3 regions of the Citrobacter sp. ANG330 genome follow, and region 1 is predicted to be linked to each of the others. Evidence: predicted binding sites of a transcription regulator. Region 1 holds the regulator's gene; each other region holds the start of a gene.
What was found. The regulator LexA, encoded in region 1, represses DNA repair genes until DNA is damaged. The targets are predictions, from matches to a motif close to TNCTGTATGTACATACAGNA.

Region 2: the regulator LexA is predicted to act here: its motif matches at 2,193-2,212, upstream of dinB (DNA polymerase IV).
Region 3: the regulator LexA is predicted to act here: its motif matches at 2,710-2,729, upstream of metR (HTH-type transcriptional regulator MetR).

Annotation. Positions count from the first base shown of each region.
Region 1 covers NZ_JASJUI010000009.1:58,426-62,674, reverse strand. Annotated here, with positions in the region: gene zur (zinc uptake transcriptional repressor Zur) at 1-483, shown strand, start outside; gene QNN88_RS18065 (CsbD family protein) at 569-778, opposite strand; gene dinF (MATE family efflux transporter DinF) at 910-2,235, opposite strand; gene lexA (transcriptional repressor LexA) at 2,321-2,929, opposite strand; gene QNN88_RS18050 (diacylglycerol kinase) at 3,052-3,420, opposite strand; gene plsB (glycerol-3-phosphate 1-O-acyltransferase PlsB) at 3,591-4,249, shown strand, end outside.
Region 2 covers NZ_JASJUI010000004.1:24,582-28,830, reverse strand. Annotated here, with positions in the region: gene pepD (cytosol nonspecific dipeptidase) at 1-1,002, shown strand, start outside; gene dinB (DNA polymerase IV) at 1,121-2,176, opposite strand; gene dpaA (peptidoglycan meso-diaminopimelic acid protein amidase) at 2,440-3,180, shown strand; gene QNN88_RS10970 (class II glutamine amidotransferase) at 3,151-3,918, opposite strand; gene lpcA (D-sedoheptulose 7-phosphate isomerase) at 3,964-4,249, opposite strand, start outside.
Region 3 covers NZ_JASJUI010000015.1:20,721-24,969, reverse strand. Annotated here, with positions in the region: gene pldB (lysophospholipase L2) at 1-16, shown strand, start outside; gene yigL (sugar/pyridoxal phosphate phosphatase YigL) at 25-825, shown strand; gene bioP (biotin transporter) at 906-1,805, shown strand; gene metR (HTH-type transcriptional regulator MetR) at 1,693-2,646, opposite strand; gene metE (5-methyltetrahydropteroyltriglutamate--homocysteine S-methyltransferase) at 2,882-4,249, shown strand, end outside.

The sequences.
Region 1 (4,249 bases):
CAAGCTGAAAAACTGTGCGCGCAACGCAATGTGCGCCTGACCCCACAGCGCCTCGAAGTGTTGCGTCTGATGAGCCTGCAAGAAGGGGCGATTAGCGCTTACGATCTGCTGGATTTACTGCGTGAATCAGAACCGCAGGCCAAGCCGCCAACGGTCTATCGCGCACTGGATTTCCTGCTTGAACAAGGGTTTGTACATAAGGTCGAATCCACCAACAGCTATGTTTTGTGCTATCTGTTCGATCAGCCAACCCATACTTCTGCGATGTTTATCTGCGACCGCTGCGGTGCAGTGAAGGAAGAGTGTGCGGAAGGCGTGGAAGACATTATGCATACGCTGGCGGCGAAGATGGGATTTGCCCTGCGCCACAATGTGATTGAAGCACATGGATTATGTTCAGCGTGCGTGGAAGTTGAGGCTTGTCGTCACCCTGACGAGTGTCAGCACGATCATACCATTCAGGTGAAAAAGAAACCGCGCTAACAATCTGAGCGGCAAACGCTGCCGCTCAAAGCATTAAAGCAAACAGTGGGGAGTACATCCTTGTACTTTTCGGGCAGGAGTCGATTTACCAGCGGTAGTCGTTACGGGTTTCCCAGTCACCGACCTCTTTTTCCGCCTGATCTTTTGCGTAGCCGTAACGTTCCTGGATTTTACCTACCAGTTGGTCACGTTTACCTTCAATGACCGTCATATCATCGTCGGTCAGTTTGCCCCATTGCTCTTTCACTTTACCTTTGAGTTGCTTCCAGTTACCACCGGCTTCGTCTTTATTCATCATAAAGTCCTCTTCATTAGGTTGTGAATAGCGAGTCTGTATCATCCAACGTCGTTACGTTTTCTGCTGGACGTGATATTAAGTGTAGTCAGGGATTCTGGGTTCGATTCACTATTCAGAATTTTTAACCGTTACGCTGCCGAAAACCAGGTGCCGTTTCGCCAGTGGCGCCGCCAGATGAAGGCTAAAGAGAGGCCACGCAGCGCCAGAAATACCGCCAGCGCCAGCCACAAACCATGATTCCCCAGCGCGGGTAACGCCAATAGCGTCAGCGCAAATCCGGCAGCAGCTACCGCCATGCTGTTGCGCATTTCAGCCGCCCGCGTGGCACCGATAAACATGCCATCCAGCAGATAGCACCAGACGCCGACCAGAGGCAAAATCACCTGCCAGAGCAGATAGCGATCGGCCAGTTGCTGGATTTGCGGCAGTGAGGTGAGCAACGCGACAATCTGTTCGCCCGCCAGCAGATAGACCAGTGAAAACAGGAGCGCCACAATGCCGGACTGGCGGCACGCCGCCCGCCAGACTTCCAGTAACTGACTGCCGTCGCGAGCGCCATAAGCCTGGCCGGAATGCGCTTCCACGGCGTAGGCAAAGCCATCCAATGCATAAGCCGTAAACGTCAGCAACGTCATGAGCACGGCGTTGACGGCGATGATATCGCTGCCAAGCCTTGCGCCAAGTACAGTGATAGCGCCAAAGCAGAGTTGCAGAAGCAACGAACGCAGCATGATGTCGCGATTGAGCGCCAGAAGCCGGCGAATATTCCCGCGCCAGGCCTGTTTGAGCATGGAAAATGAAACACCGCGCAGACGCAGCACCTTACGTACCATCAACAGACCGATCAGCAACGTCGCATATTCTGCGATCACCGTTGCCAGTGCGGCCCCTTGCACGTTCATGTGCAGCCCCATCACCAGCCAGAGATCGAGCACAATGTTCAGGATATTGCCAACAACCAGCAGGATCACCGGCGCACGCGCATACTGTACGCCCAGTAACCAGCCGAGCAGGACCAGATTCGCCAGCGAGGCTGGAGCGCTCAGCCAGCGAATCGCCAGAAACCGCCGGGCCTGCTCCAGCACCGCTTCACTACCGCCGACAATGTGCAGCGCCAGGTCAATAATCGGCGTGCGAAACAGTGCAATCAAGGCTCCCGCGCCCAGCGCCAGAATCAGCGGTTGTACCAGCGCACGCGCCAGCGCCTGAGGATCCTTCGCACCGAACGCCTGCGCCGTCAGTCCGGTAGTGCTCATGCGTAAAAAGAGCAACAGCATGAACAGAAAACTGGTTGCGGTTGCGCCTACTGCCACACCGCCGAGATAGACGGGGCTGTCCAGATGTCCAATGACCGCCGTATCCACCAGTCCCAGCAACGGAACCGTAATATTGGAGAAAATCATGGGTAAGGCGAGGCGCCAGAGTGCTTTGTCAGCAGAAGCAAAAAACGGCATGGAGACGAGCCTGAGAAGAGGTCATAACGAGAGTGGTGAGAGTGCCGGATAACGGCGTAAACGCCTTATCCGGCCTACAGAAATACTACAGCCATTCACCATTACGGATGACGCCAACGGCCAATCCTTCGATGGTAAAATTCTGTTCGCGAAGGTCAACCAGGATCGGTTTAAATTCGCTGTTTTCGGGCAGCAGTTCTACTTTATTGCCCTGTTTTTTCAGGCGCTTGACCGTCACTTCGTCATCGATACGCGCCACCACCACCTGGCCGTTACGCACGTCCTGGGTTTTGTGTACCGCCAGCAAATCGCCATCCATAATGCCGATGTCTTTCATCGACATTCCGCTGACGCGCAGCAGGAAATCGGCATTCGGCTTAAACAGCGACGGATCAACCTGATAATGGCCTTCGATGTGCTGCTGTGCCAGCAGCGGTTCACCCGCCGCTACGCGACCGATGAGCGGTAAGCCCTCTTCTTCTTCCTGCAACAGTCGAATGCCGCGTGAAGCGCCAGAGACGATTTCAATCGCACCTTTACGCGCCAGCGCTTTCAGGTGTTCTTCAGCCGCGTTTGGGGAACGGAACCCCAAACGCTGCGCGATCTCCGCACGCGTCGGTGGCATACCTGTCTGGCTGATGTGATCCCGAATGAGATCAAACACCTCTTGTTGCCTGGCCGTTAACGCTTTCATTCCGCCCCCTGGGTGTATATACAGTTATGCTGTGAGTATATACAGCTAAAGGTGATTTTGGAACCACAAACTGCACATTCAACAGCAGATTTAACCGGTTATGGAATCAGGGTCGAAAAACCTTAGCGAAAATGTGACCACAGCAGGAGACCCCAGGTGATCAACGCCACAATGATTGAGAGCAGCACCGCAGCCGATCCCATATCTTTAGCGCGACCAGAGAGCTCGTGATAATCAGAGCCGATACGGTCCACCACGGCCTCAATGGCGCTGTTGAGAATTTCAACAATCATGACCAGCATGACGGAGCCTATCAGCAGTACGCGCGTAATGGCATCCACATCCAGCCAGCAGGCGACCGCCACGGCCAACAACACCGCTATGCTTTCCTGACGGAACGCCGCCTCGTTAATCCACGCGGCGCGAAAACCTTTCCAGGAATAGCCTGCCGCTTTGATAATTCGGGTGAATCCAGTGGTATTATTAGCCATTAAAAGAACCTTTTTACATTATTGGCGTCAATGACATTGTCTTGTTAACTCATGTGATTCGAGTAACGGCAACGCGGCGCGAAGTATGACGGGATACACCAGAAATTCACATGACTTTCTGATATCCTTGCATCGCAATTGCATTATTAACCAGAGGCTTTACATCGTTTATGTCCGGCTGGCCACGAATTTACTACAAAATCCTGAATTTACCATTAAGCGTACTGGTAAAAAGTAAGTCTATTCCGGCAGATCCTGCCCCGGAATTGGGACTCGATACCTCTCGTCCAATTATGTACGTTTTACCGTACAACTCCAAAGCGGACTTGCTGACCCTGCGAGCGCAATGTCTGGCGCACGATCTCCCCGACCCGTTAGAGCCGCTGGAGATCGATGGCACACAGTTGCCGCGCTATGTGTTCATTCACGGCGGTCCGCGTGTCTTCACTTATTACACGCCGAAAGAAGAGTCCATCAAGCTGTTCCATAACTATCTCGACCTGCACCGCAGCAACCCGGATCTGGATGTGCAAATGGTGCCGGTATCGGTGATGTTTGGACGCTCTCCGGGCCGTGAAAAAGGTGAAGTGAACCCGCCGCTGCGCATGCTTAACGGCATACAGAAGTTCTTTGCCGTCTCCTGGCTTGGCCGCGACAGCTTTGTCCGCTTCTCGCCTTCCGTCTCTCTGCGCCGAATGGCCGATGAGCACGGCACGGATAAAACCATCGCGCAGAAACTGGCGCGCGTGGCGCGTATGCACTTCGCCCGTCAGCGCCTGGCCGCTGTGGGGCCGCGCCTGCCTGCGCGTCAGGATCTCTTCAACAAGCT
Region 2 (4,249 bases), on a different contig from region 1:
TTTGGTCTGCAGGCCAACTGGCTGCAGGCGGATATTCTGATCAACACCGACTCTGAAGAAGAGGGTGAGATCTACATGGGTTGCGCAGGGGGGATCGACTTCACCTCAAATCTGCCGCTGACCCGAGAAGCTGTTCCGGCGGGTTTCCAGAGTTTTAAACTGACGCTGAAAGGTCTGAAAGGCGGTCATTCTGGTGGCGAAATCCACGTCGGCCTCGGCAATGCCAATAAACTGCTGGCACGCTTCCTGGCCGGTCATGCTGAAGAGTTGGATCTGCGTCTGGTTGATTTCAACGGCGGCACGCTGCGCAACGCCATTCCGCGTGAAGCCTTTGCCACCGTTGCTGTCGCAGCGGAAAACGTCGAACAGTTAAAAGCTCAGGTCAATACTTATCAGGACATCCTGAAAAACGAACTGGCCGAAAAAGAGAAAAACCTGGTGGTTCTGCTGGAAAGCACCGCTAACGATAAACCCGCGCTGACTACACCGTCTCGCGACGGCTTTATCCGTCTGCTGAACGCCACGCCAAACGGGGTGATCCGCAATTCCGACGTGGCAAAAGGCGTGGTTGAAACCTCACTGAACGTGGGTGTGGTCACTATGACCGACGACAACGTTGAAATCCACTGTCTGATCCGTTCGCTGATCGACACCGGCAAGGATTATGTTGTCAGCATGCTGGATTCACTGGGCAAACTGGCGGGTGCGAAAACCGAAGCGAAAGGCGGCTACCCAGGCTGGCAGCCGGATGCGAACTCACCGGTGATGCATCTGGTGCGCGAAACCTATCAGCGTCTGTTCAACAAGACGCCGAACATCCAGATTATCCACGCGGGTCTGGAGTGCGGACTGTTTAAAAAACCGTATCCGGAGATGGATATGGTTTCTATTGGGCCAACTATTACTGGTCCACACTCCCCGGATGAACAGGTTCACATCGAAAGCGTCGGTCATTACTGGACGCTTCTGACCGAACTGCTGAAAGCGATTCCGACGAAGTAAGTCACAGCTGTGGTGCTATAAAAATGCCGGATGGCGGCGCGTTGCGCCTTATCCGGCCTACGAACACTCAGCAGCGTTGTAGGCCGGATAAGTGAAACGCCATCCGGCAGTTTGTTATTTATAGCCCCAACAGAAGCTGCCGTTCCAGTTGCGGATCGAGCAGCGTAACGTGCAGCCCCACCAGTCTTACGCCCCGCCCTGCCCGCCGCTCATTCCAGGTTTTACGCGCAGTCGAAATCAGGTCTTCTTTATTCAGCTTCGGCCAGACGTGTTCCTGGGTGGTTTGCTGAAAGTCATTGAACTTGAGCTTTACGCCCTGGCGAGCAATACATAAATCAGGTTTAACTTTTGCCAGCCGCCGTTCAAGTTCAGGATATAACTGTTCAATGATCGCCTCACAGTCGGACCAGTGATGAATATCTTCTGCCATCGTACGTTCAACGCCGACCGACTTACGTAAGCGTTCATTATTGACGTCCCGCTCGTCGATCCCCTGACAACGCTCCCAGAGCACCCGGCCAAATTTGCCAAAGCGTTTCAGTAAGGTCGCCAGATCGAACTGCTGCACATCGCCGCAGGTGCGCAGCCCCAGACTTTCGAGCTTCGCCGCAGACACTTTGCCGACACCGGGAATTTTCCCCAGCGGTAACGTACTGAGGAACGCTGGCACATTCTCCGGGGTGATGACATATTGTCCGTTGGGTTTATTCAGATCGGAGGCGATTTTGGCCAGAAACTTCACCGGCGCCACGCCCGCCGAGGCGGTAAGTTGCAGCTCGTTGAATATCGTCTGACGGATCTCCTGAGCGATAAGCGTGGCTGAACCATGACAATGGCGACTGTCCGTGACATCCAGATACGCCTCGTCCAGCGACAGCGGCTCAATCAATGAGGTATAGCGGGCGAAGATAGACTGAATTTGGCGGGAGGCCTCTTTGTAGGCCTCATAACGGCCCGGTAGTAAGGTGAGATGCGGACACAGTTTCAGCGCCATACCGGTCGGCATCGCGCTACGCACGCCAAATTTACGGGCAGGATAGTTGGCGGTGCTGATGACGCCTCTGCGCTCACGGCTGCCGCCAATGGCTATAGGGATGTCGCGTAGCGCCGGGTTGTCACGCATCTCAACCGCGGCGAAAAAACAGTCCATATCAACATGTATGATTTTACGCATCACCCACCTCCCGAAATACTGTTTAAGTATACAGTGTTATTCTGCAATAGGAAGCCGATGAGAACGCGTTAAAGTAAATCGCGACGGGTTGCGACAAAGAAATATCCGGGCTCGTTTTAGTATAAATTGTAAACGCACCACGAGGGACTTGCGAAAAAATGTCGTGGTGTTAATGTGAGCGCTCTAAATCCAGATTCGTCCGATTTTGGGTGCAGTTTTTGCCGTTCTGGCGTGGGTAATCGTTTTATCAAGGAACAAGCAGTATGCGTAAAATCGCATTGTTTATTGCGATGCTTTTGATTCCGTGCGTGTCATTCGCCGGCTTGCTGAGTAGCAATAGCTCTACAACACCGATCAGCAAAGAGTATAAGCAGCAATTAATGGGATCCCCTGTCTATATTCAGATCTTCAAAGAAGAGCGCACGCTTGATCTCTATGTCAAGATGGGCGAACAGTATCAACTTCTCGACAGCTACAAGATTTGTAATTACTCCGGCGGCTTAGGACCGAAACAGCGCCAGGGCGATTTTAAAAGCCCGGAAGGTTTCTACAACGTCCAGCGTAGCCAGCTCAAACCCGATAGCCGCTTCTATAAAGCCATTAATATTGGCTTCCCGAACGCCTATGACCGCGCCCACGGCTATGAAGGTAAATACCTGATGATTCACGGTGCCTGTGTGTCCGTTGGCTGTTACGCCATGACCGACAGCGGTATTGATGAGATTTTCCAGTTTGTCACCGGTGCGCTGGTGTTCGGACAGCCAAACGTTCAGGTCAGCATTTATCCCTTCCGTATGACCGACGCCAATATGCAACGCCACAAGTATTCGTATTACAAAGAGTTCTGGTCGCAGTTAAAACCGGGATACGATTACTTCGAGCAGACCCGCAAGCCACCGACCGTTTCCGTTGTCGATGGCCGCTATGTCGTTAGCAAACCGTTGAGTCATGAAGTGGTTCAGCCACAGCTGGCGTCAAACTACACGCTCCCCGAGGCAAAATAACGCCCACTCGCCTGGCATAATCTTTTGCCAGGTTTCATTGCCTGTCAGCGGCTGCGTCGCAATGACGGTGACCACATCGTTCGGTGTGGTCTCTTTCTGAAAATCGATCTCCACATCCTGATCGAGCAACGTGGCGACCCCAAACGGCGCACGGCGCGTGATCCAGAACAGATTCGTCGAGCAGAATGCCATCACGTAACGCCCGTCAGACAACAGCATGTTGAACACACCTTTCTCACGCAGTACGCCCGCCAGCGTTGCGATGTATCTGAATACCGCCGTCATGTTGCCAGGCGTGCGCGGGTAGCGCTGGGTGAGTTTATGCAACAACCAGCAAAACGCCTTTTCGCTGTCGGTTTCACCGACCGGGCGGAAATTGCCGGTTTCCAGCGACTTATACCCTGAAAGCTGGCCGTTGTGCGCATAGGTCCAGTGGCGTCCCCACAGTTCACGCGTAAAGGGATGGGTGTTTTCCAGCGCCACTTCGCCCCGGTTAGCCTGGCGAATATGGGCAATCACGGAACAGGATTTGATCGGGTAATCCTGAACCAGTCTGGCAATAGGGGAATTAAAGCTGGGTTGCGGATCTTTGAACGTGCGGCAACCTTTGCCTTCATAGAAGGTGATGCCCCAGCCGTCTTTGTGCGGCCCGGTTCCTCCACCACGCTGCACTAGCCCGGTGAAACTAAAGCAGATATCGGTAGGCACATTGGCGCTCATCCCGAGCAATTCGCACATACATCACCTCCACAACTGCGGGGGCGAAAAACCCCCGGCGAAGACTTACTTTATCATCTCTTTTTCGATCAGCTGAATCAGGATATGAATCACTTTAATATGGATTTCCTGAATACGATCAGCATAACCGAAATGCGGAACGCGGATTTCGATGTCCGCCGTACCGGCCATTTTGCCGCCGTCTTTACCGGTCAGGGTGATGACCTTCATCCCCTTCTCACGCGCAGCAGCGATAGCTTTGATCACGTTACCCGAATTGCCGGAGGTGGAAATGCCTAACAGCACGTCACCTTCGCGGCCAACTGCTTCAACGTAGCGCGAAAAAACATAG
Region 3 (4,249 bases), on a different contig from region 1:
TTTGCTTAGAGGTTGAATTTTTATATGTATCAGGTCGTTGCGTCTGATTTAGATGGCACTCTGCTTTCTCCCGACCATACCCTGTCCCCGTACGCGAAAGAGACGTTGAAACTGTTGACTGCTCGTGGCGTTAACTTCGTCTTTGCGACCGGCCGTCACCATATTGATGTGGGACAGATCCGCGATAACCTGGAGATCAAGTCTTACATGATCACCTCTAACGGGGCGCGGGTGCATGATATGGACGGAAATCTGGTGTTTACCCACAATCTGGATCGCGATATTGCCAGCGATCTGTTTGGCATGGTGAACGCCAACCCGGATATCGTGACCAACGTCTATCGTGATGACGAATGGTTTATGAACCGCCATCGCCCGGATGAAATGCGTTTCTTCAAAGAGGCGGTGTTTCACTACTCCTTGTTTGAACCGGGTCTGCTGGAGCCGGAAGGCGTCAGTAAAGTATTCTTTACCTGCGAATCTCACGAGGCGCTGCTGCCGCTGGAGCAGGCAATTAATGCACGCTGGGGCGATCGCGTGAATGTCAGTTTCTCCACGCTCACCTGCCTGGAAGTGATGGCGGGCGGCGTTTCAAAAGGCCATGCGCTGGAGGCGGTTGCGAAAGCCATGGGCTACAGCCTCAAAGACTGCATCGCCTTTGGTGACGGCATGAACGATGCTGAGATGCTGTCGATGGCGGGTAAAGGTTGCATTATGGGCAATGCGCACCAGCGTCTGAAGGATTTGCATCCGGAACTGGAAGTGATTGGCATCAACGCCGACAATGCGGTGCCACACTATCTTCGCGATCTCTTTTTACGCTAAGACGAGTGTTTGTTAATTAGTCAGTTGTCAACCTGACTCTCCGCTACAATGGATACTCCTTGTTCTAAGAGATATCCATTGTGGCGTTACTCATCATTACCACGATCCTGTGGGCCTTCTCCTTCAGTTTGTTTGGCGAATACCTCGCCGGGCACGTCGACAGCTATTTTGCGGTGCTGGTTCGGGTCGGCCTGGCGGCATTGGTATTCCTGCCTTTCCTGCGTACCCGTGGGCACAGCCTGAAAACGATTGGACTGTATATGCTGGTGGGCGCGATGCAGCTTGGCGTCATGTATATGCTGAGTTTCCACGCTTATCTCTACCTGACCGTCTCTGAGCTGCTGTTGTTTACCGTGCTGACACCGCTCTATATCACGTTAATTTACGATGTGATGAGTCAGCGGCGGCTGCGCTGGGGGTATGCGTTCAGCGCGTTGCTGGCGGTGATTGGCGCCGGCATCATTCGCTATGATCAGGTGACCGATCACTTCTGGACGGGCCTGCTGCTGGTGCAACTTTCCAACATCAGTTTTGCCATCGGGATGGTGGGGTATAAACGTTTGATGGAGACCCGCCCGATGCCGCAGCATAACGCGTTTGCATGGTTTTACCTCGGCGCGTTTCTGGTGGCAGTCGTTGCCTGGTTCATGCTGGGCAATGTGCAGAAAATGCCTGAAACCCCACTCCAGTGGAGCATTCTGGTGTTCCTTGGCGTTGCGGCTTCAGGGATCGGCTACTTTATGTGGAATTACGGCGCCACGCAGGTCGATGCGGGCACGCTGGGCATTATGAATAACATGCATGTACCGGCGGGACTGCTGGTTAATCTGGCGATCTGGCACCAACAACCCCACTGGCCGAGCTTTATCACAGGCGCGCTGGTGATACTGGCTTCACTGTGGGTACATCGAAAGTGGGTCGCTCCGCGCTCCGTACAAACGGCAGATGATCGCAGGCGTGATTGCGCGCCGATCGAATAAACGCTTCCGTCACCGGCTGGCGCTGCTCACCGTCACGCACGGCGGCATACAGGCGGCTCCACAGGCCATCACCCAGGGTTCTGGTGACCACCAGACCCTGGCGTTCAAAACTCTCTACAACCCAATGCGGCAGGGCGGCAATACCCATATTTGCAGCCACCATCTGAATCAACAGCAGCGTATTATCCACGCTTTTCAGAGACGGACTGATACCTGCTGGCTGAAGAAAATGCCGCCAGACATCCAGGCGACTGCGCTGTACCGGATAGATCAGCAGCGTTTCGCTGGCTAAATCTTCCGGCGTGATCTGCGTCTTGCTGCTCAGCGGATGTTCGGGGGCCAGCACCAGCCGGACTTCAAAATCAAACATCGGCGAATAGTGCAGCCCGCTGCGCGGCAGAATGTCAGACGTCATCACCAGATCCAGTTCGTCCTGCTGTAACGCAGGCTGAGGATCAAAGGTTACGCCGGATTTGAAATCCATCTCTACCTGCGGCCAGTTTGCCCGGAAATTTTCCAGCGCCGGGGTCAGCCACTGAATACAGCTGTGACATTCAATGGCGATGCGCAGGCGGGTCTGCTGCGGTTCATTACAGGCCTGCAGCGCGCGGCTGATCTGCGGCAGCACCTGGCTTGCCAGTTGTAACAGAATCTCGCCCTGCGGCGTAAAACGCAGCGGCTGACTTTTCCGGATAAACAGCCGAAAGCCAAGGCGCTGTTCCAGATCGCTGAACTGGTGAGACAGGGCGGATTGGGTCTGATGCAACGTCGCCGCGGCGGCGGCCAGTGACCCGGTATTCCGCAACGCCTGGAGAGTTTTCAGGTGTTTAATCTCGATCATGAAAGTCCTTCACTTCGGCATGAACAAATTGCGCTTGAGGAATATACAGTAACTGTCAAATATGGATGTGTAAACATCCAGACGTCCAAAATCCTTCGTATTTTAAATTTATGGTGCGTTGGCTGCGTTTCCCCACCCTGGTCACTTACTGATGTAAGCTCCCGGGGATGAGCAAATTTGCCGCCTTCCCTAAATTAAAAATCCATAGGATTTACATATAATTAGAGGAAGTAAAATGACAATACTGAATCACACCCTCGGTTTCCCTCGCGTTGGCCTGCGTCGCGAGCTGAAAAAAGCGCAAGAAAGCTACTGGGCAGGCAATGCGACCCGTGAAGAACTGCTGGCGGTGGGACGCGAACTGCGTGCGCGCCACTGGGATCAGCAAAAACAGGCGGGTATCGATCTTCTGCCGGTCGGCGATTTTGCCTGGTACGACCATGTTCTGACCACCAGCCTGCTGCTCGGAAACGTCCCGGCTCGTCATCAGAACAAAGACGGTTCCGTTGATATCGACACGCTGTTCCGTATTGGCCGCGGTCGTGCGCCGACCGGTGAACCTGCGGCGGCGGCGGAAATGACCAAGTGGTTTAACACCAACTATCACTACATGGTGCCGGAGTTCGTCAAAGGTCAGCAGTTCAAACTGACCTGGACCCAACTGCTGGATGAAGTGGACGAAGCGCTGGCGCTGGGTCACAAGGTAAAACCTGTGTTGTTGGGGCCGGTGACTTATCTGTGGCTGGGCAAAGTGAAGGGCGAGTCGTTCGATCGCCTGAGCCTGCTCAACGACATTCTGCCGGTTTACCAGCAGGTGCTGGCGGAGCTGGCAAAACGCGGCATCGAGTGGGTGCAGATCGACGAACCGGCACTGGTGCTGGAACTGCCGCAGGCGTGGCTGGACGCGTTCAAACCGGCCTATGATGCGCTTTCCGGGCAGGTGAAACTGCTGCTGACCACTTATTTCGAAGGTGTGACGCCTAACCTTGATACTATTGCCGCGCTGCCGGTACAGGGACTCCACGTTGACCTGGTCCACGGTAACGATGACGTGACAGCGCTGCACAAACGCCTGCCGGCCGACTGGTTGCTGTCTGCTGGGCTGGTCAATGGACGCAACGTCTGGCGTGCCGATCTGACAGAAAAATATGCCCAGATTAAAGATATCGTCGGCCTTCGCGATCTGTGGGTCGCCTCATCTTGCTCACTGCTGCACAGCCCAATCGACCTGAGCGTTGAAACGCGTCTGGATGCGGAAGTGAAGAGCTGGTTTGCCTTCGCCCTGCAAAAGTGTGGTGAACTGACCCTGCTGCGCGATGCGCTGAACAGCGGCGATACCGCCGCCATCGCCGAATGGAGCGCACCGATTCAGGCGCGTCGCCACTCAAGTCGTGTGCACAATGCAGCAGTGGAAAAACGTCTGGCAGCCATCACTGCACAGGACAGCCAGCGGGCGAACCCGTACGAGGTGCGGGCTGAAGCTCAGCGTGCGCGCTTCAACCTGCCTGCATGGCCGACAACCACTATCGGTTCTTTCCCACAGACCACTGAAATCCGCGGCCTGCGTCTGGACTTCAAAAAAGGTCAGCTTGATGCTAACAAC